DNA from 2 places in the Rhizobium zaerense genome. Region 1 is predicted to be linked to the other one. Evidence: riboswitches for the same ligand, from Rfam matches in the RefSeq annotation. Region 1 holds a riboswitch; the other holds the start of a gene.
The links. Region 1 has a riboswitch for FMN ahead of ribB (3,4-dihydroxy-2-butanone-4-phosphate synthase). Riboswitches for the same ligand answer to the same signal wherever they lie in the genome.

Region 1 (4,405 bases):
TCGTAAGCGGTTTTTCTTTTCCTGCGCGGGAAACGGGTGGCTGCATCGCCTGATGTTTGAGATCTCTGGTGCCGCAACAACCCAGGAGAAACCGACATGACACTTCTGAACGGCAAGATCGCCATCATCACCGGCGCAAGCTCCGGCATCGGCCGCGCGGCGGCGAAACTCTTTGCCCGGGAAGGCGCGAAACTCGTGGTCAACGGCCGGCGGCAGGACGCGCTTGATGCCGTCATTGCCGAAATCGAGGCGGAAGGCGGGCAGGCCGTCGCCATATCAGGCGATGTCAGGGACGAGGCGCTGCAGGCAAGGCTTGTCGAGACGGCGGTCTCGCGCTTCGGCGGGCTCGATATCGCCTTCAACAATGCCGGCGTCATTGGCGAGATGGGGCCGGTGACAGGGCTTTCGCTGGAGGCATGGCGCGAGACGATCGAGACCAACCTCACCGCCGCCTTCCTCGGCGCCAAGCACCAGGCGGCGGCAATGGGAGCGCGCGGGGGATCGCTGATCTTCACCTCGACTTTCGTCGGCCACACCGCCGGCATGCCGGGCATGGCCGCTTATGCCGCCGGCAAGGCGGGGCTTATCGGCCTCGTGCAGGTGCTCGCCGCCGAACTCGGGAGGCAGAACATCCGCGTCAACGCACTGCTGCCAGGCGGCACCGACACACCCGCCAGCATCACCAACGCGCCGGACGCCACGCCGGAACTGCTCGCCTTCGTCGAGGGGCTGCATGCGCTGAAACGCATGGCCCAACCCGAAGAGATCGCCAATGCGGCGCTTTTCCTCGCCTCCGACATGTCGAGCTTCGTGACCGGCACGGCGATGCTGGCGGATGGCGGCGTTTCGATCAGCCGGACATAGGGCGGACGATCGGGGCCGTTCATTTGCATTCGCTTGCGCTCAACGCATTCGCGGCTTTGCCGCTCACCCCCTCATCTGCCTGCCGGCATCTTCTCCCTGCTGGGGAGAAGGGGAGTCGTGGCAACGTCTTGCATTCTTGGGAGCCCAGTTGTGGAAATGACAGCCGTTCGGCTTGCTCCCGCTTCTCCCCGGTGGGGAGAAGATGCCCGTAGGGCAGATGAGGGGGGGTGAGGAGCAGTCGCGACGAACGCCTTGAGCACAAGCGAAAGGCAATGGCCTCAGCGGAGAATAACCCGGCGCACGCGTCCCATCCGTCGAGGCCCATTAGGCCCCTTCCGAATGAGGCGCTCTGCTGTTGGTGCCGCCTTGAGGGCTACGATCAGGCGACTTCGCGTATGTCTTTTGCCGCCTGGCGTTCGAGATAGGCAACCAGATCCTCGATGGTGACGAGCAGGAGGTCATGGCGTTTGGCGAAAAGGGTGAGCTCGGGGAGGCGGGACATGGTTCCGTCGTCATTGGCGACTTCGCAGATGACGCCGGCCGGGGTCTTTCCGGCGAGGCGGGCGAGATCGACGGCAGCTTCGGTGTGGCCAGGGCGGCCGAGCACGCCGCGGGGATTAGCGCGCAGCGGAAAGATATGGCCGGGGCGGGCGAATTCGTCAGGCTTTGTGCGATCGTCGACGAGGGCGCGGACGGTGGCGGCGCGGTCGGCTGCCGAGATGCCGGTCGTTGTGCCCTTGAGATAGTCGACCGAGACCGTGAAGGCGGTTTTGTGCGATTCCGTGTTGTTGGGCACCATCAGCGGTATATCGAGTGCATCGAGACGCTCGCCTTCCATGGCGATGCAGACGAGGCCGCGGGCGTGGGTCATCATGAAGGCGATTGTTTCCGAGGTGACGGCATCGGCGGCGACCACGATATCGCCTTCGTTTTCCCGGTTCTGGTCATCGACGACGACGACCATCTTGCCGCTGGCAATGGCTGATATGGCATCTTCAATTCTTGCGATAGTCATGCTGTCTGGCCTTTCAAGGGTTATGTCAGCGGGCTGACATGATCTGCTCGGCTCAATCCGTGAGCGAGCCTTCTGCCCTTGGGCGAACAAACGTCAGCCGACTCCGGGATGGAGTGCGACTGCCCGTGTTGTCCTCTTCCATCCGGACTATACCGTCGGCTCCGGCATCTCACCGGATCTGCTGACCTTCCGGCAGGAGGTGCCGGAAGCGCTCGCGGGCTCCAGGATTGCTCCTGATACCGCCGGTGGGGAATTACACCCCGCCCTGAGAACATTTCAAAGATAGAATCAAAAACAGGCGGATGGCAAGGTCACTCGACGGGGCAAAAATGCAAAGCTGCCATGACGCCGATGGACACACTGTTCACATGGAGGCGACGACCGGGTCGCCTTCCGCGCTTCGTTGGTGGTTTGATGTTTGTTTCAGGTCGTTGTCTCAAAGCCGCTGCGCACTTTTGGGCGACCTGCGTCAGGACATGATCAGGCCGCCGTCGACATTGATCGTCTGGCCGGTGATATAGGCGGCGTCCTCGCTGGCGAGGAAGGTCACCAGGCCGGCGACGTCTTCGCCAGAGCCGGCCCGTTTCATCGGGATGCCTTCGACCCATTCCTTCATCAGCTCGCCGGGGGCGTAGTTGCCGAGCAGCTTGCCCCAGGCCTGGTCGTTATAGGCCCACATGTCGGTCTCGATGATCCCGGGGCAGAAGGCGTTGACGGTGATCTTCTCGGTCGCGACTTCCTTGGCCAGGCTCTGGGTAATGCCGACGACGCCCATTTTCGAGGCGGCATAATGCGGCGTGTAGATGAAGCCGTCGCGGGCCTGGCCGGAAGCGGTGTTGATGATGCGGCCGCCGCGCTTGTGCTTGCGCATCCTTGATATCGCCTCCTGGGCGCAGAGGAAGACGCCCTTGGTGTTGACGGCCATGACCTTGTCCCATTCGTTTTCGGTCAGGTCCTCGACGCGGGCAATAGTGATGACGCCGGCATTCTGGATCGAGACGTCGACCGAGCCGAATTCCTTTTCGGCGGTATCGTAGAGGGCGGTGACGCTCGCCTTGTCGGTGACGTCGCCGATGAAGGAGACCGCCTTGCCGCCTTCGGCCCGGATCTGTTCGGCGACGCCGTGAACCAGGTCCTCGTTGGCCGAGACGACGAGATTGGCGCCTTCTTTCGCAAAGCGTTTGGCGATCGCCGCTCCGATGCCGCGGCTACCCCCGGTAATGACGACGGTCTTCTGCTCAAAGCGTTTCATGCTCTTTCCTTGTCCATCGATAAACAGCAAATCTCGGTGCGACCTACCGTGCGATCATTATTGGATCTCAACCGCTTGTCGCGAATTCAGGCAGTCTTGAGCGCGGATGACGACGCCCGAGCCCCCATTCCGTTCGATCAGCGCGAAGGGCGGGCAGACGACGATGTCGCACGCCGTCATACCCGTTAGTCCCTTCAGCGCCTCGATCTCAGCCAGGGAGGAAGCGAGACCGGTCACTTTCCAGCGGCGGCAATGAGCTTTCTCATCACCAGCAGCAGAAACCGCCGTCGACGAGAAGATCGACGCCGGTCACGAAACTTGCTGCATTCGACAGCAGGAACACCGCCGGACCTACCATCTCGTCGACTTTTGCCATGCGCTGCATCGGCGTCTGCTCTTCGAAGAGCTTGGTCTGGTGGACCATCTCCGGGCGGGTGTTCATGGGCGTTGCCGTGTATCCGGGGGAGATGGTGTTGACGCGAATGCCGCGGTCGACCCATTCCATCGCCATAGACTTCGACATATGGATCACGCCCGCCTTGGAGGCGTTATAGTGCGCTTGGTTCAGCCCCCGGTTTACGATCACACCCGACATAGAGGCGATGTTCACGATGGAGCCGCGTCCGTTCTTCAGCATGGCGCGGGCCTCGGCCTGGCAGGAAAGAAAGATGCCTTTGAGGTTGATATCCATCAACGTCTGATATTGGTCCTCCTCCATCTCTTCCGCCGGGTTCGCGTTAGCGATGCCTGCAGCGTTCACAGCAAGCGTCAGCGCGCCGAGATCCGCTTCGGTCCGTGCTACGGCCTCTCCAAGGGAAGATTTGCTCGTGACATCCGCCGCGATCTGGATCGAGCGGCGACCGGCGGCGCGAATATGTTCAGCCGTCTTGACCAGTCCGTCGTCGGTTCGGCGGTCGAGCAGCGCCACGTCGGCGCCGCATTGCGCAAGGCCGATGGCAATGTGCTGACCAATGCCGCTGCCGGCTCCGGTAACGATGGCAACCTGGCCGCTGAGATCGAAAAGCTTCGGGGCGTTCAGAGTGATGTCGGACACCGCTCTTCCTTTCTCTGTCTGTTTAGATGGTCGCTAGCTCCATGACCGAAACGTCGTTTGCCTGGTCACGATTGAGAATCCCCGCCTGCTTGCCTTGCGCAAGCACGAGAATGCGATTGGAGACTCCAAGAACCTCTTCGAGGTCAGAGCTTACGACGATGACCGCCACGCCCTGTTTGGCAAGATTGACGATGATGTCGTAGATGCCCGCTCGGGCGCC
Region 2 (4,405 bases), 360 kb from region 1:
GGCTTGAAAATCACTGCAGAAGGCGAAGCTCTTTTGCCGACCTTGACCAATTCCTTCGATCAGATGGCGATCACGTTGGACCGGATTGAAGCCGGGCAGGTGCGGGAATTGCTGTTCCTTGGCGTGGTCGGGACGTTTGCCGTCGGCTGGTTGTTGCCAAGGCTTTCGGATTTTCAACGGCAGCACCCGTTCATCGATGTGCGCATTTCGACAAACAATAATCGCGTCGATATGGCGGCCGAGGGACTGGACTTTGCCATTCGCTTCGGCAGCGGTTCCTGGCATGGCACAGAAGCGCTGCGTCTGTTCGACGCTCCGCTCTCTCCTCTGTGCACGCCCAAATTGGCCGAGCGTTTGAGGCGGCCTGCAGACCTGGTCGAGGCGACGCTTTTGCGGAGCTATAGGGCGGACGAATGGAGCACCTGGTTTGTCGCAGCGAACGTTCCTCCGGCGCCCCAGATAAACGCAGGCATCGTCTTCGACTCTTCCCTGGCGATGATGGAGGCGGCCCTGCAAGGACTGGGGATCGCTCTGGCCCCGCCTTCGATGTTTTCCAGACACCTATCCTCGGGGGCTATCAGACAACCTTTTGCTACCACCATATCGTTGGGGAGCTATTGGCTAACCCGACTTCAATCGAGGCCGCCAACAGCGGCCATGCTCGCATTTTCCGGTTGGGTAACGTCGCAGATGTCTCCCGCGTCCCAATGACGGCTTCTGGCGGATCCCGGTACTCGATCTGACGCCGGCAAGGAGATCGGTAATGTTAGGCTAAGACACGATAGAGCATTTCGGCATGGGCGCGCCATACCGAAATGCCGTTGCTTCTCAGAGGATGTCGCCGCCATTGCCTATAAGGGCAGTTGCTTGCCGGCTTGTTCGCTGACCATGTATTCGGCGTACCAGTCCGGCCAGTTCTCGTCGTGTTTGCCGCCGTTCCGTTTCTCGTGTTCACCGTGAGCGGTCGCCGCGCGGCGCAGCGCTGACGCAAGGTCTGTCGACGTCGTGAATTTCGTCTCGTCGGCATCGATGCGTCCCGGCAACCGCGTGGTGACCTCCTGGAACAGCCAGCCGTTGCCGTCGGGATCCTTGAAAGATGCAAAGGAGCGATAGCTGCGGTGATCGGGATCGCGGCCGGCGATCCGCAGCCGCCCGAACAGATAGGGCTCGTCCTTGCCGGCATAGATGCCGGCCGCGTCATGGAACACTTGGCTCACCTCGACGCCGCGGGCGATGAGATCGCGGCGGGCGGCCTCGATGTCGGAGACGATAAGATAAAGCCCCTGGGCTGAGCCGGGGGCTGCGGCGGTGACGTTCTTGCCGAAGATGATCGCGCAGCCGGAGCCGGGCGGGGTAAACTGGATCACCCGGAAATCGGCATCATTGGCGAAGTCGGCGTCGAGCCGCCAACCCAGCCCGTCGTAAAAACGTTTGGCGCGGTCGACGTCGGAAACGGGGATGACGACCACCTCGAGCTTGGTGTCGACGGGCTGAGTTCTCGGGGTCTCGATGGGGGTTTCGCTGCGCAGTGCATTGCTCATCTTAAGCTCCTTGGGTTCTGGATGTCTTGAGAATTGCGGACACGTGACGGGCCAAGTTGACCACGGCGCGGTGGGGTCGTCGAATCAATTATTCTGTCTGATTTGGCCGGTATTAGCGGATTCCGCTGCGACACACGGCGCGTCGCTTTCGATTCCTGCGGTTGGTGAGGTCATGTCGATCCGATGAGGCGGCGGGGTCGGTCCCCCGCCACCTTCGTCTGTCGTCCTGCGGCTCGTCGAGCCGGCGTGCAGGAAGTTCCTACGCAGCAAGGGCGGCGCGGGTTTTGCCGATCGTCAGAGCCGCCTTTGCTGCCTCGCGCCCTTTCTCGACGAAATGTGCGCGGTAGATCTGCTTGTGATGCTCGGTTTCCTGATACTGATGCGGCGTCAGCGACACCGACAGCACCGGCACGCCGGTATCCATGCCGGCGCGCATCAGCCCATCGACGACGGCCTGGGCGACGAATTCGTGGCGGTAGATTCCGCCATCGACGACGAAGGCGGCGGCAACGACAGCGGCATAGCGTCCAGTTGCCGCAAGATCGCGCGACAGCAGCGGCATCTCGAATGCGCCGGGAACATCGAACACATCGATCTGCTCGGGCGGAATAAGCTGATGAAAGCCATCAAGGGCGCGGTCGACGATGTCGGCGTGCCAGCTGGCTTTGATGAAGGCATAGCGGGTGGGTGCCATGGTAATCTCCTTTGGCGAAAAGACACATCACCCAAGGCGATCACGAACGTCCCCGACAGCCGCAAGGGCGGCAGGAACGCACGTTCTCTTTCATCCGGACTATGACCGTCGGCTCAGGCATCTCACCTGATCTGCTGACCCTTCCTGAGAAGGCGCTCGCGGGCTCGCAATCTGATTACATACCGCCGGTAGGGACTTGCACCCCGCCCTGAGAACGGCGCGAACAATAGGGGGAAGGCGACGGGCTGGCAATAGGTCGAAATGCTTCGCGGCCAATGTAGGATCAGGGCTCCGAAGCGGCGATTTCGCTTGTTGGTTGATCGCGACGGGCAAGCCCTCTTGCTGAGGATGCGCTTGCGCCTACATGCATCCAGTGAGGACATTCACGTCAGAATAGCACGGCAAGACAGGATGCGCCGTCTCCACCGGAGGCGGGCAGGGCCGTGGCAACCACGGGAGAGAGAGATGCAAGACCCCTTCGTCGTCCACCGCGAGGCGCATATCGCGGCGCCGCCGGCCGCGGTGTTCGCGCTGATGACCGACCCGGAAAAGATCCTGCGCTGGATGGGAACGGAGGCGCAGGTCGAGCCGCAGCCTGGCGGGCTCTATCTTGTCAACGTCACCGGCGCCCGCTTTGCGCGCGGCTCGTTTCGAGAAGTGGTTCCGGTTCATCGCCTTGCCTATAGCTTTGGCTGGGATGGCAGCGAAGTGGTGCCGCCAGGGTCGAGCCTGGTCGAGATCGACCTGATCGAGCAGGGGGGCGGAACGCTGCTGCGGCTCACCCATAGCGGCCTGCCGAGCGCCGAGCAATGTGCCGGCCATGCGGAAGGCTGGGCGCATTACCTGGGGCGGCTGACCGAGGTCGCCGCCGGGCGTGATCCGGGTCCCGACGCTTTTTACGGCAGAACTTGAGCGGTTTCCTCGCGGGCCAACCACGCTCTCTGCGCGCGTCAAACATGAACGCGCAATTCATCTCCAGTTCAATTTAGCGGCCATAAGCTCGGGGTGGCTGGATTGAAAATGGAGTTCTCGATGAAGGCACTTTCTATCGCGGCTGCCTTGCTTGCCGGCAGCCTCTCGTTCGGCACCGCGGAGGCGATGCCGCTTGGGACAATCAATGTGCAAAGCAATGTCACAAAGGTCGACTACGCCTGCGGTCGCGGCTGGCATCTGACGCGCTGGGGCGAATGCCGGCCAAACTGGAGACGCCCGCCGCCGGTAGCTTTCTACGGTGGTCCGCCCCGCTGGGGCTGGGAGCGGCGTCACCGGGATTGGGATAGTCCGCGCTGGCGCCATGAGCGGCGCTGGGATCGCGATCGGCGTTGGCGGGATGATGATGATTAAGGGTCTCGCTTAGGTGAAAATGGACGAAGGCCGGAGCGATTTCGCCCGGCCTTTTCTGATGAGATAGGTTCGTCGACGCTGACCGGCAGCGTCCTCCCGATTTGTCGTACGGTCAGATCCTGCTGACGAGCCAGTGCTTGTCGTCGATCAATTCCTCGAGCTCGACGGGATCCTTGACGCCGAATTCGAACCATTCGACAAGTTCCTTCGCCTTGCGGCTGCTCTCCTCCGCCGTCAGTTCGACCTGATATCTTTCGCACCATCGCCGAAGGATCGACGTCAGCAGCGTCATGTCGTTCCCATCCAGCGGATCTTTCGGCCAGAATGTCGTACCCATCGCACCCCTCAATCACACGATGATGAACGACCTTATAATGGAATCAAAGTCGCGCAAGTTTAAAGTGTTTATTTTTTGTTTTCCACCGCGGTGGTTTTCGACAGGGGATGCGGTCGTCCTTTTGGGGGCCACAGGTTGAGTCGATGGGAACGTCCTCATGGACATTCGGAGTGGCTGCCTGCGCTCACCCGGGGACATCCTTGCGGCCGCCCCGGTCAGCGTGCGATGTTAAGCCATGGATCTGCCGTCTCCCCTTGCCTGGCTGGTTGACGAGGCCGGTGCCTCACCCAGTCCCGAATGGTTTCTGGCCGAACTCGGACGCCGGCTGCTGGCCGATGGCTTGCAGCTTTTGGGCGGCGCGCTGACGCTGTCGGTGCCGCATCCGATCATCGCGCGGCGCACCTGGCTGTGGCGGGCGGAGACCGGCGCTGTCATTGAGGCTTTGGCCTTTGCCGCGGCTCCGCGGAGCGAAGCCGGGCGCGAGTGGCT

Region 2: linked by a shared signal. The riboswitch ahead of ACS4RR_RS11245 (6,7-dimethyl-8-ribityllumazine synthase) and the one ahead of ribB (3,4-dihydroxy-2-butanone-4-phosphate synthase) in region 1 are both predicted to bind FMN.

Annotation. Positions count from the first base shown of each region.
Region 1 is NZ_CM132690.1:2,702,496-2,706,900, forward strand. It holds gene ACS4RR_RS13090 (SDR family oxidoreductase) at 97-864, shown strand; gene ribB (3,4-dihydroxy-2-butanone-4-phosphate synthase) at 1,244-1,879, opposite strand; FMN riboswitch at 2,006-2,156, opposite strand; gene ACS4RR_RS13100 (glucose 1-dehydrogenase) at 2,349-3,131, opposite strand; gene ACS4RR_RS13105 (SDR family oxidoreductase) at 3,397-4,185, opposite strand; gene ACS4RR_RS13110 (sugar ABC transporter ATP-binding protein) at 4,208-4,405, opposite strand, start outside.
Region 2 is NZ_CM132690.1:2,345,249-2,349,653, forward strand. It holds gene ACS4RR_RS11235 (LysR family transcriptional regulator) at 1-711, shown strand, start outside; gene ACS4RR_RS11240 (VOC family protein) at 852-1,541, opposite strand; gene ACS4RR_RS11245 (6,7-dimethyl-8-ribityllumazine synthase) at 1,801-2,235, opposite strand; FMN riboswitch at 2,314-2,455, opposite strand; gene ACS4RR_RS11250 (SRPBCC family protein) at 2,701-3,147, shown strand; gene ACS4RR_RS11255 (GCG_CRPN prefix-to-repeats domain-containing protein) at 3,268-3,579, shown strand; gene ACS4RR_RS11260 (hypothetical protein) at 3,692-3,916, opposite strand; gene ACS4RR_RS11265 (adenylate/guanylate cyclase domain-containing protein) at 4,152-4,405, shown strand, end outside.